DNA from 4 places in the Arthrobacter sp. TmtSoilC77 genome. Region 4 is predicted to be linked to each of the others. Evidence: riboswitches for the same ligand, from Rfam matches in the RefSeq annotation. Region 4 holds a riboswitch; each other region holds the start of a gene.

Region 1 (7,630 bases), 350 kb from region 4:
AGAGGGGCCGCGCCAATCAAGTACCTGACCATTGTGCCAGATGCGGGAAGTAATTACGACTTTCGCCACTCCCGGCCCCAACGGTCAGACAGACCAGACGTAGAGCCCTGACCGCTCCGCTTTTTCCACGTCAGTAGCCAAGGAGGCCAACTGCTGCACGTACTGACGCGATTCGTCCGCGCCAAAAGGCATGTCTTCCTGCGCTGCCCACGCCGCAGCGACGTCGTCAAGAACGTTCCCGTCGCCTTCGCTTTCGTACGTCAGCAGCTCGGCAAGTGCCCTCACCATCGCCTCTGGAACACCAAGGAGTGCGTCGCTGGTGACGTCCACCAACGCCAGTTCGTAGTCTGCGCCGGCAGCATGAACGGCTTTGCCGGCAAGGTCACCCAGTTGCTCGACCTCAAAGTCGGTGATGCCATCAATCCTGACGGCGGGGCCGGTAACGTCGGCGCCCCGGTCCAGGGCAGCCGCCCTCTTGAGGGCTTCATCGTGGGTGGCTACAAAAATTTCGGCAAAGCCCATGGAGAGTGCTCTCATTCGTTCGTGCTGACGGGGCGGCGGCAAGGGCCCGGGGGCGAATACCGTCAAGACCCAGCCTAGTGCAGTCCCGGCCCCTGCCCTCGAAAAGGCAGTGGGAGGTTGCTTAGCGAACTGCCACGCGCAGCGTGTTGCGCCAGGGGTCTTCGAACTGCAACTCCAGGCCCGTATGGTGGTTCGCCACGGACGCAACTTTCAGCCGGTCAGCCAGTGCGGCGACATCCTCGGCAGATGGAACCTCGATCAGGACTTCGCCCAGGCCCAGCGTATCCCTGCGGGGCCCGGCCCCACGGCTGTTCCATACGTTCATCGCCATATGGTGGTGGTAGCCGCCCGCAGAAACAAACAATGCCTGCCCATGCCAGCCCGCTGTCCTCTCAAAACCCAGCGTGTCCACATAAAAATCCTGGGCGGTCTGCACGTCACCTACCTGAAGGTGCACGTGCCCGACGCCGGCAGCGGCTTCCCGCTGGCCAGTCACGGCAGCCTCGCTCAAGTGCTGCTGGAGGAAACGCTGCGGCGGCAAGGCAACATTGTCCATCACCACATTCCTGCCATCCCACTGCCAGACATCGCGCGGCTTGTCGTAGTAGAGCTCGATACCGTTACCCTCCGGATCGGTGAAGTAGAACGCTTCACTCACCAAATGGTCGGCGCTGCCCACAAAGGCGCGCGGTTCATACTGTGCCGCCGTGGCGATGGTGGCTGCCAGGGAAGGCTGGTCCTGGAACAGAATGGCGGTATGGAAAAGTCCCGCTTCCCCACGGCCTGGAATCTGCAGGCCGGCCGCGGGAGCGAGGTGGACTACAGGCTTGCCCAGTCGTCCCAGGTACAGCCCGCCATCCTGCTCGGCCACGATCTCCAAGCCCAAGGCCCGCTGATAGTAGTCACTCATGACCTTCATATCGCCGACCTTGAGCATGACCGTGCCCATCGTGAGTTCGGCAGGAAGGAGATCCTGGTTGGATGTCGTCGTCATGTGAAGCTCCCGGTTCATAGGTGGCCGCCCTTCGGCACGTTCTACCTATCTAAATCACTTGAAGCTTCAATTTATTCCTAGTAGACCACTTTCCCGCGAAGGACTACATGGTTCAGGCTTGCCACAGTTGCGAGGTTCTCCCTGGGATCATCCCGGCACAGCACGACGTCGGCACTTGCCCCTTCGCTGATGGCCTCGGCTCCCAGCCACTCCCGTGCGCCCCACGTGGCGGCGTCCAGTACGGCAGTGGCTGGCAGGCCGGCGTCGTAAAGCTCCTGCATTTCATCAGCGATCCTGCCGTGCTTGATCACGCTCCCTGCATCCGTTCCCGCGTAGATGCGAACACCGGCTTCAAAGGCCTCGAGCACCCGTTCACGGCGTCGCTCCCAGAGCCGGGTCATGTGCTCGGCGTAGACTGGAAACTTAGGTGCGGCCTGGACGGCGATATCCGGAAAAGTCGCGATGTTTACCAACGTAGGAACAATCGGGACAGACTGCTCCACCAGACGGGGAATGTGCCGGGGCAAAAGGCCGGTGGCGTGCTCAATGCAGTCAATCCCGGCGTCGAGCATGTCATCAATAGTGTCTTCAGCGAAGCAGTGGGCCGTCACGCTGGCCCCTTCGTCGTGGGCGGCAGAAATCGCATCCCGCACCACGTTCCGAGGGAAGGAAACCGCGAGGTCGCCGGCACCGCGATCGATCCAGTCGCCCACGAGTTTCACCCAACCGTCCCCATCCCGGGCTTCCTTGCGGACTGTCTCCACGAGTTCGCCGGGCTCCACTTCGTGACCCAATCCACGCAGGTAACGCCGGCTCCGGGCGATGTGGCGCCCGGCACGAAGCAGCCTCGGGAGATCCTCCCGCCGCTGAACCCAGCGTGTATCGCTTGGCGAGCCGGCGTCACGGATCAACAACGTGCCGGATTTCAGGTCGGCTTGGGCCTGGGCAAGGGTTGTCTGCTCATCAACTGCCCCGCCGACGCCAAGTCCAATGTGGCAATGGGCGTCCACAAACCCAGGGAGGACCCATCCCTCCAGTATGGAATCGGGTGCGGCAACGGGACGTTCGAACGTCAGGTTGCCATCAACGGACCACAGCCCGTGCCGTTGGTCGTCTCCTGCAACAAGCACAGGACCGGTGAATTCGATGATGTTGGCCATGGCAAAAGCCTAATCTGCCCTGCATGACACAGGTTTACCGACGGGTCTGCGTTTGGATCATGACTGGGCCCCGGATCGGAGCTGTGGTAGCTTCGTCTACGACCACACGGGGGCCCCTGCAGGGGCTGAGATCGGACTGAAGCAGTCTGCGACCGTTGAACCTGTCCGGGTAATGCCGGCGAAGGAAGTGAGTAATCCTTTGAGCACCACCGAAACACAGCACAGCCCTGCCGAAAACCAGGCCAACAGCAGCGAAAAGGCGGCTGAAACCGTCACGCAGTCGCTGAAGTCCCATTCGCTGGCCTGGCTGGAAGACCCCGCCAACGGCATTCGCGTCCCCGTCACGGAAATCGCGCTTGAACCGTCCCCCAACGGGGAGGCAAACGCTCCGCTGCAGGTGTACCGGACCGCGGGGCCCGGCAGTGATCCCGTAGTGGGCCTGGAGCCCTTCCGGGCCGCATGGATTGAGGGCCGGGGCGACACGGAAGCCTACTCCGGCCGCGAACGGAACCTGCTCGACGACGGCAAATCGGCCGTCCGCCGAGGCGCAGCGTCGGCAGAGTGGAAGGGCGCGCAGCCGGTGCCCCGCCGCGCCGTCGAAGGCAAGACCGTCACCCAGATGCACTACGCCAGGAAGGGCATCATCACGCCTGAAATGCAGTTCGTGGCGTTGCGTGAGAACTGCGATGTTGAACTCGTCAGGAGTGAAGTCGCCGCAGGCCGGGCCATCATTCCCAACAACATCAACCACCCGGAATCCGAGCCGATGATCATCGGCAAGGCATTCCTGGTCAAGATCAATGCCAACATCGGCAACTCCGCCGTCACGAGCTCCATTGCCGAAGAGGTAGACAAGCTGCAGTGGGCCACCCAATGGGGTGCCGACACCGTTATGGACCTGTCCACCGGCGATGACATCCACACCACGCGTGAGTGGATCATCCGCAACTCCCCCGTGCCCATCGGAACTGTCCCGATCTACCAGGCCCTGGAAAAGGTCAACGGCGAGGCCAATAAACTCACGTGGGAGATCTTCCGCGACACTGTGATCGAGCAGTGCGAGCAGGGTGTGGACTACATGACCATCCACGCCGGCGTGCTGCTTCGGTACGTGCCGCTGACAGCCAACCGCGTCACCGGCATCGTGTCCCGCGGCGGTTCGATCATGGCGGGTTGGTGCCTGGCGCACCACCAGGAAAACTTCCTCTACACGCACTTCGATGAGCTGTGCGAAATCTTCGCCAAGTACGATGTCGCCTTCTCCCTCGGTGACGGGCTGCGCCCGGGCGCCACGGCAGATGCCAATGACGCCGCACAGTTCGCCGAGTTGGACACGCTCGCCGAACTGACCCAGCGGGCATGGGAATTTGATGTCCAGGTAATGGTTGAAGGACCCGGGCATATTCCCTTCCACTTGGTCCGCGAGAATGTGGAGCGCCAACAGGAACTCTGCAAAGGTGCCCCCTTCTATACCTTGGGACCGCTTGTCACGGACGTTGCTCCCGGCTATGACCACATCACCTCGGCAATCGGTGCCACAGAAATCGCCCGCTACGGCACCGCCATGCTCTGCTACGTAACTCCCAAGGAGCACCTGGGGCTGCCAAACAAGGACGATGTCAAGACCGGTGTGATCACGTACAAGATCGCAGCGCACGCGGCGGACCTCGCCAAGGGACACCCGGGCGCCAACGAACGCGACGATGCTCTGTCCAAGGCCAGGTTCGAGTTCCGTTGGCGGGACCAGTTCGCACTGTCCCTGGACCCGGTCACCGCCGAGGCATTCCACGACGAAACACTGCCAGCGGAACCGGCGAAGACCGCGCACTTCTGCTCGATGTGCGGACCCAAATTCTGCTCGATGCGTATCAGCCAGGACATCAGGGACGAGTTCGGTTCGGCCGACGCGCAGGCAGCTATTGCGGGGATATACGACGGCATGCGGGAAAAGAGCGAAGAATTCCTGGCTTCAGGTGGCAAGGTGTACCTGCCTGAGCTGCAGCTTCCCTCTACCCACGCGGCCGGAGCGTCAGGAAACCTTAACTGACCTCGTCCGGACAACATCGGCCACAAATGAGCGGATAATCCGGTCTCCATCAACCGAGTCCTGGGGCCGGTGCCCTCCAGCTGCTACGCGGCGGAGGGCACCGGTGTCCTCCAGGTACCCGGCGATTTCTTCGTACAGGGGTTCCCACCCGCCCGTAAGGACGAGGGTAGGCACGCCGGGAACGATGTGAAGGGGCGCCTCCCAAGGAGGCGCCTGAAGCCGGAGGCGACGTGCGGAACGGCGGGCTTCGGGCGTGTCCAGCCCGCTGGCTTCGGCCGAAAATGCACGCCTGAAGTACTCGCGTTCGTAGTCGGCATCCTCAACCTGGTTCCGCACGTCAAACAACGGCTCCATGAGCGAACGATGGAATGTGGTGGCAGGCAGTTCGGCGGTCAAGGATAAACAGGCCGGTTCAACCAGTGTCAGGGAGTGCACCAGGTCCGGGCGTTCAACTGCTGCGAGCATGGCAGAGATTGCACCTTGCTCATGCGCCACGACGTGCCCGCCCCCGGCATCCTCCAGCGAAGCAACGACGATGCCGATATCCGCAGCGACGTCCGATTCCAGGGGTTCAGCGACTGGATCGAAGCCGTGCCGGCGGAGGAAAAGTGCGTCATATGACAGGGCCATGCCGTGCTGCCTGGGCCATGCCGAGGCGCCAAAGCTCCCCAGTCCGTGGACGAAGACTACGCGCTGCTTGTGCATGGATTCACCCTAGTCCAGAGCCCTGACATCGCCGCCCAAAAACAGTTGGCGCCGTTATGTGCATTCATAACGGCGCCAACTGTCACAGTGTTGAGTCGGAGGTTCCGGGTTACTTGCCCAGGAACTTCTCGAAGCCCTTGGGGAGGTTCAGCGTGGACGGATCGAAGTCCGCAGCGCCCTGACCGAACGCCGCTCCTGTAGGAGCTGCCGAGGCCGCGTTGGCACGTTTGGCTTCGGCCTCCCGGAGTTCCTGGGCTGCCTTTGCCGGGTTGCCGGAGCGCGCCTTCTTCTTGGGAGCGTTCTTGGCACCCTTGCGGCCGCCACCGGGGCCACCCATTCCAGGCATGCCCGGCATGCCCGGCATGCCGCCCTGGGCCATCTTCTTCATCATTTTCTGGGCCTGGGCGAAGCGCTCCAGGAGGCCGTTGACCTCGGAGACGTGCACACCTGAACCCTTTGCTATGCGGGCCCGGCGGGAGCCGTTGATGATTTTGGGAGCCACGCGCTCGTGCGGCGTCATGGACCTGACGATCGCTTCGACGCGATCGATTTCGCGTTCGTCGAAGTTCTCCAGTTGCTGGCGGATGTTTTGGGCACCCGGCATCATCATGAGCATCTTCTTCATGGAACCCATATTGCGGATCTGCTGCATCTGGGCCAGGAAATCGTCCAGGGTGAAGTCTTCCTGGTCGGCGAACTTCTTCGCCATCCGGGCAGCTTCGTCCTTGTCCCAGGCCTTTTCAGCCTGTTCGATCAAGGTCAGGACGTCACCCATGTCCAGGATGCGCGAAGCCATACGATCCGGGTGGAAGAGCTCGAAGTCGTCCAGACCTTCACCGGTGGACGCGAACATGACCGGCTTACCCGTGACGGACGCAACCGAAAGTGCGGCACCACCGCGGGCATCGCCGTCGAGCTTGGACAACACGATGCCGGTGAAGTTAACGCCGTTGTCGAACGCCATGGCCGTGTTGACGGCATCCTGGCCGATCATGGAGTCGATCACGAAGAGCACTTCGTTCGGGATGATCGCCTGGCGGATCCGGCGTGCCTGATCCATCATCTCGGCGTCGACGCCAAGGCGTCCGGCGGTGTCAACGATCACGACGTCGTGCAGCTTCTGGCGTGCTTCCGCCACACCGGCGCTGGCAACCGCCACCGGGTCACCGGCCGGGTGCTCCAACTCCGAGGTGGCTCCGGGGTGAGGCGCAAAGACAGGAACGCCTGCCCGCTGGCCGACAACCTGGAGCTGCGTCACGGCGTTGGGCCGTTGGAGGTCGCAAGCTACAAGGATGGGGCTGTGGCCTTGGGCCTTCAGCCACTTGGCGAGCTTGCCGGCAAGGGTGGTCTTACCGGCACCCTGGAGGCCGGCAAGCATGATGATCGTGGGGCCGGTCTTGGCCATCCGGATACGCCGGGTTTCACCGCCGAGGATCTCCACGAGTTCCTCGTTGACAATCTTGACGATCTGCTGGCTCGGGTTCAGCGCACCCGACACCTCAGCACCCAGAGCCCGCTCGCGGATCCGCGAGGTAAATTCGCGGACCACCGAAACGGCAACATCCGCGTCCAACAGGGCGCGGCGGATCTCCCGGACGGTGGCGTCGACATCAGCCTCGGAGAGGCGGCCCTTGCCACGGAGGTTCTTGAAGGTTGCTGTCAACCGGTCAGAGAGTGAATTGAACACGCGCCGTGCACTTCTTTCGATGGTCTGCGATTGGCGGCCAATGCGGCACGCCAGAGTCTTGACTTAATCCTGCCCCAACAAATTTGCCTCAACCCCAACAAATCTGCGCCAATCAGGGGACTCGACTATCTAGGGTACCAAGTCGCACCTGCAAGATGGCATGCTGGCACAGTGACCAGCAAAACAACTGTGAAAACGTTGCTCATCCTCGGTGCATCCGGGGACCTTACGGGAAGGCTGCTCCTCCCCGGACTTGCAGGGCTTATCGCCACGGGCAGGGCGCCCGGTTTGCGGCTGGTGGGCGCGGGGTCGGACCCCTGGTCGCCGGAACAATGGCAGGAGAGGGTCAATGGCGCATTTGCGGCTGCGTCAAAGGCAGCCGATGCGGGCGGGCGTAATGCCTTGGCAAACGTGGCCGAATCCACCGAGTACCACCAGTTGGACGTCACGGTCGACGGCCCGCTGGCAGACCTCCTGGCACGCTTGGAGGGACCCATCGCCATCTACTTCGCCCT
Region 2 (7,630 bases), 440 kb from region 4:
CACTGGGCGCCGGATGTGGCGGCGTCGCTGGGGCAGGAGTGTTGCCACATATGGATAATGACCAGGTTGTAGCCGTTAATGAAGAGGCAGCTCCCGCGGAAACTGCGGAAGCGCCCAAAAAGACCACCCGGACACGGCGCAAGGCTGCGCCCAAAGCAGTGGAAACAGCCAGCGCTGAGGAAGCCACCGGTACTGAACAAGCCACCGGCACTGAACCGACCGAAGCGGCTGTGAAGGCGCCGGCGCGCCGTACCCGTGCGCGCAAGACAACGGTGCCTGCCGAGCCCCTCCCGGGTTTTGATGATCAGGCCGGAGTAGCGTCCCAGCCGGAAACCGATGCCGAACCTGCCCCCGAAAAGCCGGTCCGCCGTCGTCGGACTACCAAGCCCAAGGACGTTGAGGCAACGGTCAGCGCGGAGGCGCCAGCCCCCGAAGCGTCTTCCGCCGTGGAAGCCGTTGAAGAAATCACGACGCCGGATGCGGGGTCCCAGCCTGCGCCGGCTACCCAGGGCGACCTTCCCGTGGAGGGCGACGTTCCCGCCGAGGAAGAGGCCGAAGCTGCCGAGGAGTCCGCCCCCGGTTCAACGTCGTTGTTCCTGGAACCTGTCTCCATTACGTCGATGATCTTCCAGGCCCCTGATCTGAGCACCGTTGCCCGCCACGCCGTAGAAGAAAAGGCCGAAGAGTCTGAAGCAGAAACTCCGGAAGCCGGGTCAACTGACGAGCTGGAGGATTCCAGCAGCCGTCGTCGTCGCCGTAGCCGTGGCCGGCGTGGCCGCCGCGGGACTGAACGCGATGAGACCGATTCCGAGGACGGCGCTGAGGCTGAGGATGAAGAAGATGCTCCGGTAGCGGAAACGCTCGAAGAGGGCGTCACGTCGCGTCGTCGTCGGCGTCGCCGCCGGGGTGATCAGGACCTTGAACTGACTGGCGGCTCGGACGATGACCCGCCCAACACGGTGACCCGTGTCCGCGCGCCCCGCCCGATCACTGAGACGGCCCCGTCAAACCGGGTTACCAGTGTTAAGGGTTCCACCAGGCTAGAGGCCAAGAAGCAGCGCCGCCGCGAGTCCCGCGAGACCGGACGCCGCCGCCAGGTGATCACAGAGGCTGAGTTCCTTGCCCGCCGTGAGTCCGTGGATCGCCAGATGATCGTCCGCCAGCGCGACGATAGAATCCAGATTGCGGTCCTTGAAGACGGCGTGTTGGCCGAGCACTTTGTGTCCAAGACCCAGCAGGATTCGCTGATCGGCAACGTGTACCTGGGCAAGGTCCAGAATGTTCTGCCGTCCATGGAAGCTGCCTTCGTGGACATCGGACGCGGGCGCAACGCCGTTCTTTACGCCGGCGAAGTCAATTGGGACGCCGTCAATCTCGAGGGACAGCCGCGCCGGATCGAGAATGCCCTCAAGTCCGGTGATTCTGTCCTGGTGCAGGTGACCAAGGATCCTGTTGGCCACAAGGGCGCGCGCCTCACAAGCCAGATTTCCCTTCCGGGCCGCTACCTTGTGTACGTGCCTGGCGGTTCCATGACCGGCATCTCGCGCAAACTGCCCGACGTCGAACGCAACCGCCTCAAGCGCATCCTCAAGGATCGTTTGCCTGAGAACGCCGGCGTCATCGTGCGCACAGCCGCTGAAGGTGCCTCCGAGGAAGAACTGACGCACGACATCAACCGTTTGCGCGCCCAGTGGGAAGGCATTGAAGGCCAGGCGTCCTCCACCAAGGTGCTGGCACCCGAACTGCTCTACGGCGAACCTGACCTCACTATCAAGGTGGTCCGGGATGTCTTCAACGAGGACTTCTCCAAGCTGATTGTGTCCGGCGACGACGCGTGGGACACCATTGAGGCTTACGTCACCTATGTTGCTCCCGATTTGGTGGGCCGCCTTGAAAAGTGGACCAAGGACCAGGACATTTTTGCGGCCTGGCGGATCGACGAACAGATCCACAAGGCCCTGGAGCGTAAGGTCTTCCTGCCGTCCGGCGGTTCGCTTGTCATCGACCGCACCGAGGCCATGACCGTCGTGGACGTCAACACAGGTAAGTTCACCGGCAGCGGTGGAAACCTTGAAGAAACCGTCACCAAGAACAACCTTGAAGCGGCCGAGGAAGTAGTTCGCCAGCTGCGCCTGCGCGATATCGGCGGCATCATTGTCATCGACTTCATCGACATGGTCCTTGAATCCAACCGTGACCTGGTACTCCGCCGATTGGTGGAATGCCTGGGCCGTGACCGCACCAAGCATCAAGTGGCTGAGGTGACGTCGCTTGGCCTGGTGCAGATGACACGCAAGCGCATGGGCACAGGCCTGCTTGAAGTGTTCGGTGAGCAGTGCGAGCACTGCGCCGGACGCGGCGTCGTCACCCATGATGAGCCCGTGGAACACCGACGCGCCAACGTAGTTGCCGCCGAGCACCACCGTCCACACACAGAACCGCAGCAGCCTGCTGCCCGGAATGAACGCAAGCGTCGCCGTGGGAAAGGTGGGGGAGCGGTAGCCGAGGAACCAGTCTCCACCCACAGCACCGCTGCCGCCCCGGTAGCTGCGCCAAGTGGCAAGGAGTCGGTTGACCCCGTTCGCCAGGCGAAGGCCGAGGCGACCAGGGCGGCTCTTGCCACCATCGCCGCTGCAGCGCATGCCGCGCACTTGCACGACGACGAAGTTCACCGCGCGGAGGAACTGGCACGCGCAGCCGGTCAGCATCACGACACGGCTGAATCCGTGTCTGATACGGCAACCGGCGATGCCGGGGGAGCGGCCGCAGCTGATGCCGCCAGCCATGAAGCAGCGGTTCGGGAGGCACGGTCCACGCCCGTTTTGCGCTTCGGCGGCGAAGAAGTGGCGCTTCCATTCGTGGAGCACCATGAGGAACCGTCTGCGGGCAAGCCGGCCATGAGCCTGGACCTGCTGGCGGAGGCGTTCTCGCACCTCGGTGCTGCACCGGCTGCCGAGGAAAACACTGTGGATACGGTTTCCGGACCTGCCACGGCTTCCGAAACTTCCGCTGCCTCCGCTGCCACTACCTCCGCTGCAAGTGCTGCGGCCACCGACGGTCAGAACGATCGTTCTTCGCGTTCGCGTGGAAGTCGAGGCCGAAGGAACCGTAGCGCGAGCAGGGCACAGGGTGCCGCAAACGAAACCAGCGTGGAGCACCACGAGGTAACTGCCGCAGCCGCGGGTGGAACGGCCCACGAGGCCAAAGCGCCGGCAGCGGAAGAGCCTGCCAAAAAGAAGGCAGCTGACGAGCCCATCATCCTCGGCGTAGGAGTTCCAGCTTCGGAGTTGTAAGCACGTCAGCACTGATGACGTGTTGAAAGAGTCCCGCAATATCCGATGTCGTCGGATACTGCGGGACTCTTTTGTCGCCGGCAGTCACATCCATGCACCCAAGCAGGCCGGTTCCCGGACCGCTGGACTTCCCGGCTACGCTAGGAAACTGACACGGGGTGCCGGGCGCTGGGCCTGGCTGAGATCCAGACCCGTTGAACCTGTCCGGTTAGCACCGGCGAAGGGATGTCCATCATGGCTTCATTGTCCAGTTCCCCTGTCTACCCCCTTGACCCCGCCGGTAGCGTTGGCGGACCCGTGGCTGCCCGGCAACATCCGCGGGTGCTTAGCATTGCCGGTTCGGATCCGTCCGGAGGCGCAGGGATCCAGGCAGACCTGAAGAGCATTGCTGCGCACGGTGGTTACGGAATGGCTGCCATCACGGCGCTCACGGCACAGAACACCCTTGGAGTCAGTGCAGTCCATGTTCCGCCCGTGGAGTTCCTGCGCCAGCAACTGGACGCCATCAGCAGCGATATTGAGATTGATGCCGTCAAGATCGGGATGTTGGGTGACGCGTCCGTCATCCACGAAGTCCGCAGCTGGCTCGAAGACGTGCGTCCCGCCGTCGTGGTCCTTGACCCGGTGATGGTGGCCACCAGCGGCGACCGGCTTCTGCGTGGGAACGCCGAAGCCGCGCTTCGCAGCCTCCTGCCTTTGGCGGATCTCGTTACCCCCAACCTTCCCGAACTGGCTATGTTGCTGGGGGAGCCTGACGCCCCGGACTGGGCCACTGCCCTTGACCAAGGCAAGCGTCTGGCTGCCGAATGTGGAACGACCGTCCTGGTGAAGGGTGGCCATTTGGCAGGAGCGGAATGTCCTGATGCCTTGGTCAATACGAGCGGCTTGCTGCGGCAGGACGTTATCGAGGTGGCCGGTCCCCGCGTGGATACCCGGAACAGCCACGGAACGGGCTGTTCGCTCTCCTCGGCATTGGCCACGGTGCAGGCCCGCAGAGGTGACTGGGAAGCGTCACTGCGGGAGGTTAAGCCGTGGCTGCTGCAGGCCCTTTCTGCGGCCGACGGGCTCGACGTGGGCAGGGGCAGCGGGCCGATCCAGCACTTTCACCATCTGGAGCCAACACGGAATCCTGCTGGCCGGTCCGGCGATTTTGCCGCGCGACTTTGGGCGGAAGCCACGCCGGAGTTGGACGCAATCTACGGCCTGGCGTTCATCCAGGGCCTGCAGTCGGGGAGGCTCTCTGAGCCCGAGTTCAACTACTACCTTGCCCAGGACGCCATCTACCTCAACGGCTATTCCCGGGTTCTGGCCCGCGCCGGTGCCCTTGCCCCCACTGAGGAAGAGCAGCTCTTCTGGGCCAAGGCGTCACAGACCTGCCTTGAGGTCGAGTCCGAGCTTCATCGGAACTGGCTGAGCACGCGCCCGGCTCCGACGCAGACCGGACCCGTGACCAAGTCGTACGTGGACCACCTCCTGGCCACTTCCGCGTCCGGCAGTTACGCTGTGTTGCTCGCAGCAATCCTGCCCTGTTACTGGCTGTACGCGGAGGTAGGCCGGCAACTCCACGCGGCCTACGTGGATGCAGGCGCACCCGGCGACCACCCGTACGCCGACTGGTTGAAGACCTACGCCGACGAGGAGTTTGCTGCCGCAACCCGCAAAGCGATCGACCTTACGGACGCAGCCGCCCTCAAGGCCTCTGCGCAGGAACGCGAGGCCATGGTTGAGGCCTTTACACACTCTTGCCGCTACGAGACGGCCTTCTTTGATGCGCCAAGGCTCTTCGCCTGAGTTCGATTTCCGTGGTTTCTGCATAGCCGATCGACGAAACTCCCGCGCGTCGCCAGCCAGATCGCAGCATTCCCGCCCAAACCCTGTAGGCTGTATGGGCACGGTGCCGGGAGAGTCCGTTACAACTGGTGATGCAAGTCACCCGATAGCCTCCGGACCCGGCCTCATTTGCAGCTGAAGGTCAAACTAGCGTAATCTTGATCTTCGGTGCTTACGCCAACACTTGGGTTATGCCCCTTGGAATTGTTCATGGGATGACTCGCGGGCTTCGATCTGAAGTCCACGGCGTTGAGGCACAGCGCGAACCAAGCCTGATTCCGGTTCAAGGTTCCGCACGCAAATTTAGTAAGAAACGTCGAGAGAAGTGAGTACCCAAGTGGTGTACGCGATTGTCCGCGCAGGCGGCCGCCAAGAAAAAGTTTCCGTTGGAGACTACGTAACGCTTAACCGCGTCCCCGGTGGAGCCGGCAGCACGCTTGAGCTGCCCGCCTTGCTCCTGGTTGACGGCGACAAGGTCACGTCCGCTGCTGCGGACCTGGCCAAGGTCAAGGTCACGGCTGAGATCCTTGAGGACCTTCGCGGTCCCAAGATCGTCATCCAGAAGTTCAAGAACAAGACCGGCTACAAGAAGCGCCAGGGTCACCGTCAGGAACTGACCAAGATCAAGATCACGAGCATCAAGTAACTTTCGTTACTCTGTTCAGATTTTCAGTTTCCCCAGAAATTTAGAGGCAGGCATTTCACATGGCACACAAAAAAGGCGCGAGCTCCACTCGCAACGGTCGTGACTCCAACGCACAGCGCCTCGGCGTCAAGCGTTTCGGTGGCCAGGTAGTTTCCGCAGGCGAGATCATCGTTCGCCAGCGCGGAACCCACTTCCACCCCGGTGCAGGCGTCGGCCGCGGTGGCGACGACACCCTGTTCGCACTCGAGGCCGGTGCGGTTGAGTTTGGTACTCGCCGCGGACGTCGCGTAGTGAACATCGTTGCTGCTGCAGCTGCAGAGTAACAACAAGTTCTGAACCGGTGGAGCGGGCCAAACGGCCCGCTCCACCGTTCTTTTAACCGCATTACAATCGATTAGGGCGCCCATGGCGCTCTGGTTTATGCAACAGCGCTGGCAACAGCAAGAGGAGATTCACGTGGCGAGCTTTGTAGACCGGGTAGTCCTGCACGTATCCGGCGGAACCGGCGGCCACGGCTGTGTCTCTGTCAAGCGGGAAAAGTTCAAGCCTCTCGGTGGACCCGACGGCGGCAATGGCGGCAACGGCGGAGACGTCATCCTTAGGGTGTCGGCGCAGACCACCACCTTGCTTGACTACCACCACGCCCCCCACCGCCACGCCACCAACGGTGGCCCTGGCATGGGTGATTGGCGTGGCGGCAAGAACGGCGAAACCTTGATCCTCCCCGTGCCGGACGGCACCGTGGTGAAGACGAAGGACGGCGAGGTCCTCGCTGACCTCGTGGGCGAAGGCACGGAGTATGTTGCCGCGGCAGGTGGCCAGGGCGGTCTCGGAAACGCCTCACTGTCCTCGCAGAAGCGGCGCGCGCCCGGCTTCGCGCTACTGGGCATTGAAGGCGAATCCAGCGACATCGTCCTGGAACTGAAGTCCATCGCCGACATCGCGCTGGTCGGATTCCCCTCCGCTGGAAAATCCAGCCTCATTGCGGCCATGTCCGCTGCCCGGCCAAAGATTGCCGACTACCCCTTCACCACCCTCATTCCCAACCTTGGCGTCGTCCAGGCCGGCGACATCCGGTTCACCATCGCCGATGTGCCCGGCCTGATCGAAGGCGCCAGCGAGGGCAAGGGCCTTGGCCACAACTTCCTGCGCCACGTTGAACGCTGCGCGGCCCTGGTTCACGTCCTGGACTGCGGAACCCTGGAATCGGACCGTGATCCACTCTCCGATCTGGCCATCATTGAGGCGGAACTGGAGAAGTACGCCGTGGACATGAGCTACGCCGGCGTAGACGGCGAAGTAGTGCCGTTGAACGAGCGTCCCAAGCTTGTTGTCCTGAACAAAGTGGATCTTCCGGATGGCAAGGACATGGCGGAGTTCGTTCGTCCGGACCTCGAAGCACGCGGCTACCGTGTGTTCGAAGTCTCGGCAACCAGCCACGAGGGCCTGCGCCAGCTAGGCTTCGCAATGGCGGAGATCGTCAAGGCTGCGCGGGATGCCGTAGAGACTGCCCCTCCCAAGGTTGCCCCGCCCATCCTTCGTCCGCGCGCCGTCAACGAGAGCGGATTCCGGATCCGCCGCGAGGAAAAGAACCTCGAGCCGCTGTTCCGCGTGTTGGGCGAGAAGCCTGTCCGCTGGGTCAAGCAGACCGACTTCACCAACGAGGAAGCCATTGGCTACCTGGCCGATCGCCTGGCCAAGCTGGGCGTCGAGACGGAGCTCTTCAAGGTTGGAGCGAAGCCCGGCGATACGGTGGTCATCGGCGAGGAAGATGGCGTGGTCTTCGACTGGGAGCCCACCATGATGGCAGGCGCCGAGCTCCTGGCGACTCCCCGTGGTACCGATATCCGCGTCGCGGACA
Region 3 (7,630 bases), 950 kb from region 4:
GTCCACCAAATGCGTGAGCCGCAAACGCTCCAGCAATTCATCCACGCGTTCTTCACCGTGGCCCAGATGCTTTGGTCCGAACATCAGCTCGTCCAGAACCTTGCCCGTCACAAATTGGTGCTCCGGTTCCTGGAACACGGTGCCAATGCGGGAAATCAGCTGATCCGCCTTCCACTTGAACGGGTCGATTCCAGCTCCCTCGGAAAGCTCGACGGCGGCACTCACCTTGCCGTCAACCGGCGCCAGAAGGCCGGCCAATGTGAGCGCAAAAGTAGATTTGCCTGCACCGTTCGGACCCGTGATGGTCAGTGCCTGGCCAGCCCGTACTTGTGCACTGATATCCGATTGCACGGGGACGGGCGGGATGGTCTTGAAACGGCGACGACGGGACTTCCCACGGGAAACAGCCAGGTCCTGTGCGACGAGGAGGAGCTGGTGCGTGGATTCATGGCCGGCAGGAACCGATGCCGTGGACTTGGCCCTGCGGGCGCGGGTAGCCGGAACGTATCCGGGCACCCACACTCCCGCTGCCATCAACATGGTGCGGGCCTCTGTGAGCACCTGATCCGGGGGGCCGTCCAGGAGCACACCGCCCCCGGCCGAGGGTGGCTGGAGGACCACGATCCTGTCCACCAGGTCCTTCCACACGGACACACGGTGTTCAACGACAACCAAAGTGGCGCCGGTCTTGTCCAGGCAGCGCTGCACGGCGTCCCGAACCTCAAGCACGCCCACCGGATCAAGGTTGGCCGTAGGTTCGTCCAGGAGGATCAGCCCGGGCCGCATCGCCAGGATGCCAGCCAACGCAAGGCGCTGCTTCTGCCCGCCGGAGAGGGCCGCCGTCGGGTGATCCAGTGCCAAGCCGCCGCCTGCAGGGGTGCGCAACCCGACGTCGTCGAGCGCTTCATGGACGCGCGCCCAAATTTCTTCCCGGGGAACGGCCAGGTTTTCGGCGCCAAACGCGACATCGTCACCCACCCGGGACAGCACTACCTGGGTTTCCGGATCCTGCTGCATCAGACCTGCGCGGCCGCGCTGTTCGCGGGGAGCAACGCCGTCGATCAACAGCGAGCCGGTCTCGTCGGAATCGTCCTCCTCATCACCCAGCACACCGGCGAGGGCGTGGAGCAGTGTCGATTTCCCTGCGCCCGATGGACCCAGCAAGAGCACACGCTCGCCGGGCCCGATCCGGAAATCGAGGTCCTGGATGGCGGGTGTGGAACGTCCGGCATGCCGCCATCCCCACCCTTGGGCGGTGATGGCGGCAGGCCGTACCTGGCCGCTGCTTTGCGTGGCAGGCATTAGTTGAAGACGGGCTCCGAAGCAGCCTTCCGCGACGCGAAGGAGCTCAGTACACCGGTCTTGGCCAGCCCGCGGGTGGCAACCCAGGACAGCGCGCCCGCGATGATCGCACCGGAGAGCGTGGTGAAGGCGATGTAAGCCAGCTTGTCGATTGCTTCGTAGGCGATGTTCCAGCCCCAAGGCAGGAAGGAATCGTTGAGACCGCAGAAGAGGCCCGAGCCGGCACCTGCGAGGAGTGCAGCGGAGAGGTCGAACTTCTTGTACCGGAACGCAGCGAAGACGAGTTCCGCACCCAGTCCCTGGAGGACGCCGGAGATGAGGACGGTGGTGCCGTACTGGGAACCCATGATGAGTTCGCCGGTGGCGGCGACGGCTTCGCAGAACAGGGCTGCGCCCGGCTTGCGGATGATGAGCATGCCCAGGACGGCCGGGATCATCCAGCCACCGGCGATCAAACCGGTGAGCGGCGGATACGTGGCGTTCATGGGGATGGATACGATTGCGGCGCCCTGGGACCAGGCCCAGAAGATCACGCCGCCGGCGATGGCAATCAAAGCTGCCACCACGATGTCTACAACACGCCAGTTATAACTGGTCTTCTTCACGCTTGCCGTGGTCATTTTTTCTGCCTCCTGAGGTACAGGAGGGGAAAGTGCTCCCCGGAAACCCCCGGCCGGCCTGCGCCGCCCGGATCCGGACACTCTGAGAAGCTCGACTCCCTTGCGCCGGTACTAACCGGATCAGGTTCGAGGGTCTGCGGCTGTCCGCACTCTCAGCGCCCTCGCGTCACCTGCATCTCTGCAAGGTCCGACGGCGGCGCTCCCCTGTCGTTATTAATCTGCCCTTATGGGCGTGGTTCAGTTTACACCTGTGGGTGTTCGTGGGCTCCTTGGGCTAGTCACAAAGCGGTTGGCTCCCCTGTCTCCTGCGTTGCGGGGCCGGCTCTGCGCCCCATTCTCCGGTCTGAGCACGCACACCGGGCCCCACAACAGGACCTGAGACAATGATCCAGCAGGAATCGACGCGGCAAAGGGGTAATTCATGACGGACCTTCCCATTACGGACATGCCAGTTCCCCAACCCCGCCTTGCCGCGAGCGTCATCCTGCTCCGTGACGCACCGGGCGGGCTTGAGGCCTTCGTCCAGCACAGGGTTGCCACCATGGACTTCGCCGCCGGCATGGTGGTCTTTCCGGGCGGCCGGGTTGATGCCGCTGACCAGGATGGATGGGATTACCCTGTCCGGCTGCTGGAACAGCACGCTGCAGACTGGCATCTGAGTTCCATCGCCGTCAATCCTGTACAGGCCCCGGCAAAGTCAGGCATGGTGCTCACCGCTGCCCTGCGGGAAGTTTGGGAGGAGGCCGGACTTCGCCTTGACGCCTCAGACCTTCGCCCCTGGGCAAACTGGGTCACGCCCACGGACATGCCCAAGCGCTTCGACACGTACTTCTATGTAGCCAAGCCTGCTCCGGAAGCAGCACCCCAGCACCAAACCACTGAAGCGTGGCAATCACTCTGGATGCCGGTGGACGGGATCCTGGCGGCCGAGGCGGCCGGTCAGTTGCAGCTGATGCCACCCACGTATTACCTGCTCAAGGAAATTTCCGGTCTCGGAACCGTGGATGCCGTCTGGGAAGCCGATCACGATGTTGTTCCTGTCCTGGCACCACGCGGTTCCATGGCAGCTTTCCTCAAGGAACGCGAAAACCGCCGCTAGTCCCAACCCGCCTGCATGTGAGGCTAGGCTGGGGGCATGAACCTCTTTTTCAAGCTGCTGGGTGCCGGAGTAAGCCTTGCAGCCGGATTCGTCGGCACCAAGTTGGTCAACAAGGGCTGGGAAAAGGCCACCGGCAACAAGCCGCCCACGGGCCACGACGATATGGAAACGAGCCTCCGCTCAGCCTTGTCCTTCGCGCTGATTTCGGCCTTCGTCAGTACGCTCATCCAGGTTTTCGCGAGCCGTGGCACCCAGCGTGCCATCGCCCGCTTCGCAAAGACCCACGACATCGTCTAGGTAGAATCGTCGCCGGCTGCCCTTTGGACAACCGCTTCAAGCTCATCCTTGGTGAGCAGTTCGCGGTGCCCATGCTTGGTTCGGTAAGCGGAGCGGCCCACCATGTGTGCGGAGACCGGTGCGGTCAGCAGCTGGAATATCCAGGCGACCACGAGAACCGGCCAAACCCACCATGTGCGCATTTGCAGGCCCATGGCTGCAAGCATCAGGAAAAGACCCAGGACTTGCGGCTTCGTTGCCGCGTGCATGCGGCTCATGAGGTCGGGGAACCGCAGGAGGCCAATTGCTGCGCCCAGCGACATCAGGGCACCCACCACAAGAAACACGGCCGTCACCGCGTCGATTACGGCATCCACGCCAGTAGGTTCAGGAGTCATTGCTCTGATCCCTCCGATCCGCGACAAACCGGGCAAACGTTACGGAGCCTACAAAGCCGATCACGGCGAGAGCCACGAGCAACACCAAGTTGTTCAGGTGCCGGTTCATCGCCATATCGATCGCCAGCGCGGCTCCAAGAATGGCCAGCAGGACATCCGATGCCAAAACGCGGTCCAGCAAGGAGGGGCCAATGGCGATACGGATGATCGCTCCCACCGCAGCCAAGCTCAGGATGACAGCAGTCACCAACAGAACGAGTTCTTTCACAGAGCTGCCCCTTCCATGCCCGGGGTTGCTTCATCCTGGAGAGCGTCGAGTTCCTCACGCGTTCCCATGATCCGGATCAGCGTGGCCTCGATCTTCTGGACTTCCTGACGGATCCTGGCGATTCCGGCTTCCTCATAAATATTGAGTGCATGTAGGTACAGGGTGGACGTCGAGCGGTCCACTTCCACCACCAGCGAGCCCGGGATCAGCGAAATAACATGCCCGGTTGCCGTCACTATGAGGTCCGAATGGCTGCGCAACGGAACAGCGACGACGGCGCTACGCACCTTTGGCCCCTTCACTACGGCCAGGTAGAGGACCAGGAAGCTCGCTGCCACCACTTTGCCCAGGAATACGAGAGCGAACGAAATGGCGCGAAGAACATTGAACCTGCCACTGAGCTCCACCGGCGGAAGGTAGAAGAACTTGGCCACGAGCACGGCGATGAGCGCACCGAACAGGAGGTTGCCCGGGCTGAAATCCCGCCACAGGGCGCCCCAGACGATGACCAGCCATACCAGCAGCGGCAGTTCAGTGCGGAAGGAGATTGGTTTTCGGCTCATTTGGCAGCCCCTGGCTGACCCACGGCTGGCACCTGGGCGGAGTCCCCCAGAACTGAATGGATGTAGGCAGTGCGGTCCAACATTATTTCCGCCGAGCCGTCGGCGAGGTGGAAGAGTGGGCCCGCAAAGACTGTGAGGGCAACACCGAAGGCCACAAGGCCCGCAGTGGACCCCACCATTGTCCGGGGAAGTACCCCTACCTTGCCTGGGGTCTGAAGCACGGGGTCCGGGTACTCGGCGTCCTCGGGCTTTCGCCAAAATGCCCTGTTCCAAACACGGGCAATTGCCAACAACGTGAGGAGGCTGGTGACGACGCCGCCTACTACCAAAACGATGGCCAGCGGCGTACCCAGTTGCACGCCCGCTTGGAGGAGCCCGAGCTTGCCCAGGAAACCCGAGAATGGCGGGATGCCCGCAAGGTTCATTGCCGGGACGAAGAACAACAGGGCAAGGAGTGGCGAGAGCTTGGCCAGGCCACCCAAGCGGTCAATGGAGGACGATCCGCCCCGCCGCTCAATCAAGCCAGTGACAAGGAACAGGCTGGTCTGCACGGTGATGTGGTGCGCCACGTAGAACACGGCCGCGCCAAGACCGGTGACGGACGACATTGCCAGGCCGAACACCATGTAGCCGATGTGGCTGACCAGCGTGAAGGACAGAAGACGTTTGATGTCGCTCTGCGCCAAGGCACCCAGGATGCCCACCACCATTGTCAGCAGCGCCACCACCATTAAGGGCACGTTGAGGGTATCGCCGGGGAAGAGGAGTGTCTCGGTGCGGACCATGGCATAAACACCCACCTTGGTCAGCAAACCGGCAAACACGGCTGTCACAGGGGCCGGAGCGGTTGGATAGGAGTCGGGAAGCCAGAATGACAGCGGGAACACGGCCGCCTTGATCCCGAACGCCACCAGCAGCATCACGTGCAGCAGGTTCTGGGTTCCTTGATCCAGCTCCGCCAGCTTGATGGCAAGGTCCGCCATGGTGATGGTCCCGGTAGCTCCGTAAATCATGGCGATGGCGATGAGGAACAGGACCGAGGAAACCACGGACACCACCACGTATGTGACGCCGGCACGGATTCGCGGCCCCGTCCCGCCAAGCGTCATGAGCACGTAGCTTGCCGTCAGCAGGATTTCGAAACCCACGTAGAGGTTGAAAAGGTCACCTGTCAGGAAGGCATTGGACACGCCCGCCACCAGGATCAGGTAGGTGGGGTGGAAGATCGAGACGGGCGCTTCCTGGTCGCCGTCGGCCATGCCCTGGCCGGTGGCGTAGATCAGGACGGCGAGGCTTACCACGGTGGAAACCACCAGCATGAGCGAGGAGAACTGATCCACCACCAACACCACGCCCCACGGCGGCAGCCAACCACCCAGCGTGACGGATGTGGTGCCTCCCTCCCACACGGACGCCAGGAGCAGGCATTCGAGCAGGAGTGTCGCGCTAAGGATCACAATGCTGACTACCCGCTGCGCAGCCGTGTGCCGGATCAGCACGAACGCGAGGGCAGCGCCGAGGATCGGAAGGAGGACAGCCAGTGGCGACAGGTTTGCGAGATTCACGCGCTGCCTCCTTCCCGGGTGGATGCGGTTTTGGGTGTTTCCGTCGCCTCTGGATGCAGCCGTTCCTCGGCCGTGGACGCTGTCACTACGAACTCTGACGTTTCCAACGGGACAATGGCGTCGTCTTCCGCGTCGAAGCTCGGAGTCCGGGCCACGCGGCGGTCTTCGATGTCATCCTGGATTTCGTCTTGCCGTGCCAGGGCCCACGTGCGGTAGATGATGCCAAGCATGAAGGCAGTAACGGCAAATGATATGACGATTGATGTGAGGATCAACGCCTGCGGCAGGGGGTCGTTGTACTCATTGGAGGCTGTTTCCTTATCGAACAAAGGAGCCAGGCCGGCGTACCCTCCTGTACTGAGGATCAGCAGGTTGGTGGCGTTCGCAAGCAGCATCAAGCCAAGCAGGACGCGCGTCAGGCTCCGCTCCAAAATCAGGTAAATGCCGCAGGCATACAGCACACCCATGACGATCAGGAGGGTCAGGTTGATGCTCATGGGTTGCCCTTCCCGGAAGCGGCAGTTTCAGCAGGCGCAGGCTCGGCGACCTTGGTCTTTCCCGCCTTCGCCCCCTTCTCTTCAAAATGTTCGTCGATCTCGGCGCCCAGGCTGCGCAGAACGTCGAGCGCCAAGCCCACCACCACGATGTAGACGCCGATGTCGAAGATCGTGGACGTGACGAACTTGACGTCTCCGAAGACGGGCAGCCAAAACTCGATGATCGCGCTCTGGAACACCTGTCCGCCGAGGAGGAGAGGCACGAAACCGGACGCTGCCGCCGTCGCAAGTCCCGTCCCCAACAGCGTGCCGGCACTCACTGTCGCAGCCTCGCTCAACTCGAAGCGTCCCCCGGCAAGGTAGCGGATGGTGAGGGCGAGGCCAGCGGTTAAGCCGCCTGCGAAGCCACCCCCGGGCAGGTTGTGGCCCGCAAGGAGAAGATAGATGGAGAAGACGATCATCGAGTGGAAAATCAGCCGGGTGACCACTTCGAAGATGATTGACCTCCGCTCAGGGGCAAGCGTCCTGCCTGCAACGAGCCAGGCATCCCGCGTCACGTCCGTGAACTTCCTCGCCACGGCCAGCCGGGCGCCGTCGCGGGAGTCACGGTCGACGCCGGTGCGCCGCCCCACGCTTCCTTCCGGCACGGCCTCCGAGGTTTTGATGCGATCGCCGCGGCTGCGCACGAAGATCAGGCTTGCAACGCCCGTAGCGGCCACGGCCAGGACCGAAATTTCGCCGAAGGTGTCCCATGCGCGGATGTCCACCAGGGTTACGTTGACCACGTTCAGGCCACCGCCGCCTTCGTAGGCCAGGCGCGGGAATTCGAGGGAGACAGGCGTGGCAACGCGGGCACCCATGGCGTAGATGGCAACGAAAATCATGGTGATGCCGAAGGCTGCACCTACGATCACGCGGATCACCCGGAGGCGGCCACCCGTCCGGTCCCGCAGTTCGGCGGGCAGGCTGCGCATTGCCAAAACGAAGGCCACCAACACGATGGTCTCCACCAGCATCTGGGTCAGCGCGAGATCAGGCGCAC
Region 4 (7,630 bases):
CAGTGCCACGGGCCACGGACGTGGCGGTTACCTCCGCATTGCGGTCCAGTTCGAAGTCCCACACGAAGGCGCTGCAGTCCTGACCGGCCAGCAGGCTGCCGGCGTTTTCGCTGATGACCTCCGGGTGCAGCGGGATCCTCCCGTCAGGAGCGTAAAACGTTTGTCCCCGTTGCCGGGTTTCGGCATCGAGCGCCCCGCCGGGAGCAACGAAGGATGGCACGTCCGCGATTGCGTAGAGGACTTTGTAACCGTCGCCGGCACGTTCAATGAACACCGCTTGGTCCAGGTCGGTGGACGTGGCGGGATCAATGGTCACAAATGGAATGTCCCTGAGGTCACGGTCCGGCAGCGTATGGTTTTCTACCGCTTTGCGGGCTTCCGCCACGGCTTCGGCCGGATACTCGCCCGGGAGCTCCAGTTCGGTCCGGAGGGCTGCAAATGCCGCCGCGAGCTGGTCCGACGAGTCGTCGACGTTGGGCGAAATCCGATGATGTGACACGAAAATCAGGTTAGCCCGAAATCGCTGGATAGTCTTGGACCATGAGCACTTCCTTGGACGATAATGCTCGCATCCAGCGACTCTCTTCGGAGCTGCTGGGGGCCATGGCGTACGGCGAGCTCTCCGCGTTTGGCCGGCTGTCTTTCGACTCCCGGTACGCTCCCAACCTCCATGACAGGGCAGTGCTGGCAAAGATCGCCGTCGGCGCTTACGGAAACTTCGCCTTGATCAGCAGCCGGCTCTCGGAGATGGGACTCGATGCCGAAGAAGCCATGCTTCCGTTCCAGCGCTCGTTTGACCACTTCCACGAGCGAACAAAGCCAGCGGACTGGTTTGAATCCGTCATGAAGGCCTATGTGATCGACACCGTGTCATCGGACTTCTACCGCATGGTCGCGTCATTCCTTGACGGCGGGACGCAACTCTTTGTCCAGAAGGTGGCCTCCGCCGACCAAGCCACGGAAGTTTTACGCATCCTCCTGCGAAGGGCCCTGTCTGATGACCCCCGCCTGGCGTCGCGCCTGGCTTTGTGGGGCCGCCGCCTGGTCGGTGAAGCCCTGACGCAAGCACAACGCGTAGGCATGGAACATCCCCAGCTGGGACCGCTGCTCAAGGGCGGCGGGGATGCGCGCAATGCAGTCAAGGCCCTCACCGCTGAGCTGGCGGAGCGGCATGGGCGACGCATGTCCGGGCTGGGGCTCACGGCTTAGGACACTTTCGAATATCCTCCGCAGCCAGGGCGCCGGGGTGGTTATCCGGCGTCGAGCGCTTCCAGCAAAGTCTTGGCCGCCGCCGTCGGGTCCTCCGCCTCAGTGATCGCACGTACCACCACGATCCGGCTGGCTCCGGCTGCAACTACCTGTTCAACATTAGTGAGGTCTATGCCGCCGATGGCGAACCAGGGGAGGAGGACGCCGCCTACGGTCTCCTCATCCGCGCGCTTTACGGCTTCGGCGGCATATGTGACCAGGTCCAGCCCAACTGCTTCACGGCCTGGCTTTGTGGGCGTTGCCCACACCGGGCCAACACAGAAATAATCCAGTCCGCTCCTGCCGGGGGAGGCAGCTATCGCGGCGTCAACCTGGTCCGGTGTATGGGTGGACAGACCGATGACCGTGCGGTCGTGGAGGAGGTGCCGTGCAGCGCGTAACGGGATGTCTTTTTGGCCGATATGGAACACCGGAGCCCCGGAAATACTGGCAACATCGGCGCGGTCGTTGACGGCCCACAGCCTTCCGTGCCGCTGGGCAACGTTGTGCAGGACCTCCAGGACCTCAAGCTCCTCGGCGGCCTCGAGCGTCTTGTCGCGAAGCTGGATGATGTCGACGCCGCCCTCAAACGCGGCGTCGACGAAGTCTTCGAAATCGCCCTGGCGTTTGCGGGCATCAGTGCACAAGTAAAGGCGGGCAGTGGTGTGGACATCATGCTGGGTCATGGAAACCAGAGTAGTTCCTCTAAACTGGGCACGTACTGCGGGAGCCGTGACAGCGTCATATGACCGTCCGGCTGAGAGGGCTTCAGCGCCGACCGCTTGACCTGATCCGGCTAATACCGGCGTAGGGAAGGAAACATATGGCAGAATCCCGCCAAATCCCCTTGCAGGCAGACGTGGCAGTCATTGGTGGCGGCGTCATCGGCCTTGGCATCGCCCACGAAGTCCGCCGCCAGGGCCGCTCTGTGGTCCTCATTGATCCCACTCCCGCAGCGGGTGCGACGTTCGCTGCCGCCGGAATGCTGGCTCCGGTCAGTGAACTCCACTACCAGGAGGAAGACCTCCTGGAACTCATGCTGGAATCCTCCCAACTGTGGCCGGCTTTCATCCGGAGCGTCCACGGCAGCGAATCAGCCGCCGGATACCGCACGACGTCGACCATCGCCGTTGGTGCGGACGCCGCCGACCGCCGTGCGCTGGCAGACCTCCGCACAGTCCAGCAGGCCGCGGGGCTGCACGTGGAGCCACTGTCTTTGCGTGAAGCGCGCGAGCGTGAGCCTCTGCTCAGCCCCGGGATTTCCTGTGCCTTCGACATACCGGCCGATCACCAAGTGGATCCGCGGCGCCTTGCACGATGCCTCCTGGACGGGTTATCAGCCCACGGACCAAGTGACGCAACCTGGGTTTCCGGAGCGGAGGACGGTTTCGCCCTGCCGTTCCAAGCGTCCCGCCTGCTCTGGGATGGCGGCCGAGTCTGCGGGGTCCAGCTCGGTCCGGGCGCCGGGCGCGTTGTTTGGGCCTCAGAGACTGTGCTCGCCTGCGGGCTGGATGCAGCCAGGATCGGCGGTCTCCCCGAGGGTCTCAACCTGCCCCTGCGGCCCGTTTACGGCGACATTCTCAGGCTGCGCGTTCCCCAACACCTCCAGCCGCTGCTCACATCCACCATCCGGGGCATGGTCCGCGGGGTGCCGGTCTACATCGTCCCCCGCAACGACGGAACGGTGGTGATTGGAGCCACCCAGCGGGAGGACGGGTTGTCTGCGTCCAGCAACGCAGTGTCCGCCGGGGGCGTCTATCAACTCCTGCGTGACGCCCAAGTGTTGGTTCCTGCCGTGGCGGAGCTGGAACTGTTGGAAGCGACAGCCCGTGCACGGCCAGGCACACCGGACAACGCACCATTACTGGGACGCGTTACCGGGTCCGGGGGCACCATCGACGGTCTCGTGATCGCCACCGGGTTCTTCCGCCACGGCGTTCTCTTGACGCCTGTGGCCGCCAAAATCGTAGGCGGGCTGATCAGCGGCCCAGCCGACCCCCGATGGTCCATTTTCCGGCCTGATCGATTTACGGCAACTCAGGATCACCTCCTCCAACCAGCAATCAAGGACACACCATGAACATCAAACTCAACGGCTCCGAACACGCCGTGGCGGACGACGCGTCCGTGAGCACACTCGTCAGTGCCATCACAGGCCGCGCGCTGGACCACCGGGGACAGGCAGCCGACGGCGGCAAGCTGGGTGTCGCCGTCGCACGTAATTCCGAGGTTGTGCCGCGCAGCCAATGGGCAGCGACTGCGCTCGCCGATGGAGACGAACTCGAACTCGTAACCGCAGTCCAGGGAGGCTGAAAAATGACCGCAGCAAAAACTGACGTCCGCACTGACGCTTTGGTGATCGACGGCGTCGAATTCGGCTCCCGCCTGATCATGGGTACCGGTGGTGCGCCGAGCCTGGACGGGTTGGGAGCAGCCCTCCTGGCTTCAGGAACGGAACTGACCACTGTTGCGATGCGCCGATACTCACCGGCCGAGACAGGTTCATTGTTCCAGCTCCTGGTGGACCACAACATCCGGGTCCTGCCGAACACGGCTGGCTGTTTTACTGCCAAGGACGCCGTGATGACCGCGGAGCTCGCCCGGGAGGCCCTGGAGACGGACTGGGTGAAGTTGGAAGTCATTGCCGATGAACACACGCTTCTTCCGGACGCGGTGGAACTCGTTGAGGCCACGGAACAGCTGGTGAACCGCGGCTTCAAGGTTTTCGCTTACACCAATGACGATCCCGTTCTGGCGCTGCGCCTGGAAAACCTGGGCGCCACAGCTGTCATGCCCCTCGGTTCGCCTATTGGAACGGGGCTGGGCATCCTGAACCCGCACAACATCGAACTGATCGTGTCCCGGGCCTCCGTACCGGTAGTGCTCGACGCCGGCATCGGGACCGCCTCCGATGCCGCGCTTGCGATGGAGCTGGGCTGCGATGCCGTCCTGCTGGCAACAGCCGTGACCCGTGCGCAGAATCCGGTACAGATGGGCGAAGCCTTCAAACACGCGGTGATCGCCGGTAGGCTGGCCAAGCAGGCTGGCCGTATTCCGCGCCGGGAGCACGCCCTCGCGTCATCGGCCATGGAAGGCCGGGCAGAGTTCCTCTGAATGAAGGAGCCGTGGTGGCTGACAGGAAAGAGCAATTGACCCAGGTCGCCATGGAGGCCGCCCTCAAGGACCTCCCGGACTGGAAGCTCCAGGACGGCCTCGTGACGGTGTTCAAAACCTCGACGGCGGCCAACGCCTTGGCGCTCATCGCCGCCATTGGCCGGATCGCCGAGGAACAGAACCACCATCCGGATCTTGACTGGCGTTACAACAAGGTGTTCCTGCGTTACGTTTCCCATGACGCCGGCGGCCAGGTGACCCAGCGCGACATCGCCGCTGCGACCGCCGTGAGCGAGGCGGCAGCGGCGTCCGGTGCCAAGGCGCAGCCGGATCGCTACCCAGCAGCCGGATCGCTACCCAGGGGCTTGAACGGGATAGAACGTTAAACTTCGCTGGCCATCACCCATGGGTGATGGCCAGCGACGTTTATTGAGTGAACAGTGCCTAGAGCCTCAGGGCTTTGGTGAGGGCGGCGGTGTCATGCTGGGTGCGCTTGCGGCCCAGAAAGACCACAACGGCAATCGCGATGACCGTCCCCAACACGATGGGGAGGACCCAGGGGATCCAGGTCAGCCCGGGCTGGTAACCAAAGCCGGCCATGATGAAAGCTATCCAGCTGAGCACGCCGACGGTTGCCGAAACGCCCGCCGGCAATGCGATCCCGTACTTGCCGTGTCGCTTGTCATTTGCCCACACGATGAATCCTGTAGCGATCGTGGCAAGAACCACCACAACGAGTGAAAGCATGGAGACTCCTTAGCGGCAGCTGTAACCGGGAACCGCTAGAGTGCGCCGAAACCGACGCGGCGCACTTCCTCGGCACCAATTTCAACGTAGCCCAGCACATTGCCGGGAACGATGATTTGGCGGCCCTTCTCATCCGTGAGCCGCAGATCCGATCCCTTGGAGATGGCCTCTCCGACAATCTTGGCGACAGCATCAGCATCGAGTGCGGATTCGAGCACAATTTCACGGCCAACATTCTGAATGCCGATCTTTACTTCCACAGCAAGGCCTCCAAGCCAATCAAGTTTTAAGTCAGTCCTCTATTTGTAGCTTAGGACTCTTTGGGGAATCGACTGATTCCGCGCCAAGCTAAACGATAGATCAGATCACTGGCTACATCGAGGTCGAGATTTCCATCGGTTTCGAGCCAGTAGCGGGCGCTGACCTGCGCCATTCCTGCCAGTCCGCGGCCAAGGAGCTGCGCCTCCAGAGGGGGCAACTTGGTGTCCTCGGCGATGACGTGGGCCACGGCGTCGGCGAACGTTTTGTTGAACGTCTCCAAGCGCGAGCTGACATCGGGGTCATTGATGAGGTCAGACTCGAAAACCAGGCGGTGGGCTTGGTCGTCGTCGGCGATGAACCTGTAGTAGGCCCGCATGACTGCCTTCACGCGCTCTTTGTTATCCGTGGTGGAGTTCAGGGCGTTGAGCATCAAATCGGTCAGGGCGGCCAGGTGGCTGTCCAGCAGCGCCATGTACAGCTCGCGCTTGGAAGGGAAGTGCTGATACAGGACCGGCTTGCTCACATGTGCTGTCTCGGCAATTTCGTCCATGGCCGCACCGTGGAAGCCGTTGGATACGAAAACTTCCAAGGCGGCGTTCAGCAACTGCGCGCGGCGCTCGTCCCGGGGCAACCTTGCTGAACGCGTCGAACCAGTCCGTTCTTGCTTCGCTGGTGCTCCATCGTTTGCCCGTGTGCCGTCAGCCACAGTCTGCCGCCTTTCCTTTGCAGTTATGACCACTGTACCGGTGGGTAATATGACCGGGCGGCATCGGCAGGCATACATTGGGGTATGGCCTCAATTCTTGCTGCCCGCCCCGCGCCCGCCGTCCTGCCGCCCCTCGTTGAACCGGCCGCCGAACTAACGTCGGCCGAGGTGGAACGGTACTCCCGGCATCTCATCATTCCGGAAATCGGCGCTCTGGGCCAACGCAGGCTTAAGAATGCGAAAGTTCTTGTCATAGGTGCCGGCGGGCTGGGATCTCCGGCATTGCTGTACCTCGCCGCGGCGGGCGTTGGAACCCTGGGAATCGTCGACGATGACGACGTAGACCTCAGCAATTTGCAGCGGCAGGTCATCCACGGCGTCAGCGATGTGGGCACGCCCAAAATCGAATCTGCGCGGAAGGCCATTGCGGAGCTGAACCCTTTGGTGGATGTTGTCCTCCACAACGTCCGCCTTGACTCCTCGAATGCCCTGGAGCTGTTCGCGGATTACGATCTCATCCTGGACGGTGCGGACAACTTTGCCACCCGTTACCTGGTCAACGACGCCGCCGCGATTCTCGGCAAGCCGTACGTCTGGGGCTCCATCTTCCGCTTCGACGGGCAAGCCAGCGTCTTCTGGGCCGAGCACGGCCCCACCTATCGCGACCTCTACCCTGAAGCCCCGCCTGCCGGCTCAGTGCCTTCATGCGGTGAGGGCGGAGTCTTCGGTATGTTGTGTGCTGCCGTTGGATCCCTCATGGTGACTGAGGCAGTCAAGCTGATTACCGGCGTCGGCCGTTCCTTGCTTGGCCGGGTGGCGCTGTTCGATGCGCTTGGCGGCAGCTGGCGCGAAATCAAGGTCTCCAAGGATCCTGAAGCGGAGCCCATCACTGAACTCGTGGATTATGAGGCATTCTGTGGGGTGACTCCGGCTGCGGCCACTGACCAGGAGCACACGGTCACTGCCAAGGACCTCGCGCGGATGTTGGCCGAGCGGGAGGCGGGTGAACGCGACTTTGAACTGGTGGATGTCCGCGAGTCCGGCGAGCACAGCATCGTGAACATCGATGGATCGGTCCTTATCCCGCAGGGCAGGATTCTTTCAGGCGAGGCCTGGGTCGACTTGCCGCAGGACAAGGACATCGTGTTCCACTGCAAGGCCGGGACGCGCTCTGCTGCGGTCCTGGAGGCCGCGCAGAAGGCAGGCTACAAGCGCGTCAGCCATCTCGACGGCGGTATCCTCGCCTGGGTCCGCGACGTCGAGCCCGAAAAGCCTGTCTACTAGTCGTTGCCTGCATCGGTCCTGATCTGTGCAAAGCTCAAGCATGAGCGAAGAATCCACAGCAACGCCCCAACGCCCCATCGGCTCCGGTTTTGGGCACGGCTCAACCGCCATGGAAGTGGTAGAAGGCCTTGACCTGACGGGTAAGACGGCAATTGTCACCGGTGGTTACTCCGGGCTTGGACTGGAGACAGTGCGGGCTTTGGCCTCGGCCGGGGCGGCGGTTACCGTTCCGGCGCGCAGGCTCGAACACGCACGGAAAGTGCTGGCAGA

Evidence for each region. A riboswitch is a leader RNA that binds a small molecule or an ion and turns the genes downstream of it on or off. The one in region 4 is predicted to bind thiamine pyrophosphate.
Region 1: it holds a riboswitch for thiamine pyrophosphate, as region 4 does, so the genes downstream of both, thiC (phosphomethylpyrimidine synthase ThiC) here and thiO (glycine oxidase ThiO) in region 4, are expected to answer to the same signal.
Region 2: it holds a riboswitch for thiamine pyrophosphate, as region 4 does, so the genes downstream of both, AC6I99_RS13035 (bifunctional hydroxymethylpyrimidine kinase/phosphomethylpyrimidine kinase) here and thiO (glycine oxidase ThiO) in region 4, are expected to answer to the same signal.
Region 3: it holds a riboswitch for thiamine pyrophosphate, as region 4 does, so the genes downstream of both, AC6I99_RS19480 (ECF transporter S component) here and thiO (glycine oxidase ThiO) in region 4, are expected to answer to the same signal.

What each region holds. Positions count from the first base shown of each region.
Region 1 is NZ_AP046050.1:2,917,406-2,925,035, forward strand. It holds gene AC6I99_RS13470 (hypothetical protein) at 85-537, opposite strand; gene AC6I99_RS13475 (VOC family protein) at 644-1,516, opposite strand; gene AC6I99_RS13480 (amidohydrolase family protein) at 1,594-2,676, opposite strand; TPP riboswitch at 2,773-2,880, shown strand; gene thiC (phosphomethylpyrimidine synthase ThiC) at 2,876-4,723, shown strand; gene AC6I99_RS13490 (alpha/beta fold hydrolase) at 4,706-5,428, opposite strand; gene ffh (signal recognition particle protein) at 5,538-7,115, opposite strand; gene AC6I99_RS13500 (glucose-6-phosphate dehydrogenase) at 7,287-7,630, shown strand, end outside.
Region 2 is NZ_AP046050.1:2,831,285-2,838,914, reverse strand. It holds gene AC6I99_RS13040 (Rne/Rng family ribonuclease) at 51-3,293, shown strand; TPP riboswitch at 3,438-3,536, shown strand; gene AC6I99_RS13035 (bifunctional hydroxymethylpyrimidine kinase/phosphomethylpyrimidine kinase) at 3,528-5,084, shown strand; gene rplU (50S ribosomal protein L21) at 5,461-5,769, shown strand; gene rpmA (50S ribosomal protein L27) at 5,829-6,092, shown strand; gene obgE (GTPase ObgE) at 6,226-7,630, shown strand, end outside.
Region 3 is NZ_AP046050.1:4,217,777-4,225,406, forward strand. It holds gene AC6I99_RS19475 (ABC transporter ATP-binding protein) at 1-1,302, opposite strand, end outside; gene AC6I99_RS19480 (ECF transporter S component) at 1,302-1,922, opposite strand; TPP riboswitch at 2,002-2,138, opposite strand; gene AC6I99_RS19485 (NUDIX hydrolase) at 2,344-3,021, shown strand; gene AC6I99_RS19490 (DUF4235 domain-containing protein) at 3,058-3,318, shown strand; gene mnhG (monovalent cation/H(+) antiporter subunit G) at 3,315-3,695, opposite strand; gene AC6I99_RS19500 (MrpF/PhaF family protein) at 3,685-3,963, opposite strand; gene AC6I99_RS19505 (Na+/H+ antiporter subunit E) at 3,960-4,526, opposite strand; gene AC6I99_RS19510 (Na+/H+ antiporter subunit D) at 4,523-6,091, opposite strand; gene AC6I99_RS19515 (Na(+)/H(+) antiporter subunit C) at 6,088-6,588, opposite strand; gene AC6I99_RS19520 (Na+/H+ antiporter subunit A) at 6,585-7,630, opposite strand, start outside.
Region 4 is NZ_AP046050.1:3,268,085-3,275,714, reverse strand. It holds gene AC6I99_RS15045 (RNB domain-containing ribonuclease) at 1-499, opposite strand, end outside; gene AC6I99_RS15040 (ferritin-like fold-containing protein) at 541-1,209, shown strand; gene thiE (thiamine phosphate synthase) at 1,251-1,934, opposite strand; TPP riboswitch at 1,962-2,079, shown strand; gene thiO (glycine oxidase ThiO) at 2,072-3,328, shown strand; gene thiS (sulfur carrier protein ThiS) at 3,325-3,561, shown strand; gene AC6I99_RS15020 (thiazole synthase) at 3,565-4,362, shown strand; gene AC6I99_RS15015 (4a-hydroxytetrahydrobiopterin dehydratase) at 4,377-4,748, shown strand; gene AC6I99_RS15010 (hypothetical protein) at 4,807-5,109, opposite strand; gene AC6I99_RS15005 (DUF3107 domain-containing protein) at 5,145-5,369, opposite strand; gene AC6I99_RS15000 (TetR/AcrR family transcriptional regulator) at 5,420-6,154, opposite strand; gene moeB (molybdopterin-synthase adenylyltransferase MoeB) at 6,161-7,360, shown strand; gene AC6I99_RS14990 (SDR family NAD(P)-dependent oxidoreductase) at 7,401-7,630, shown strand, end outside.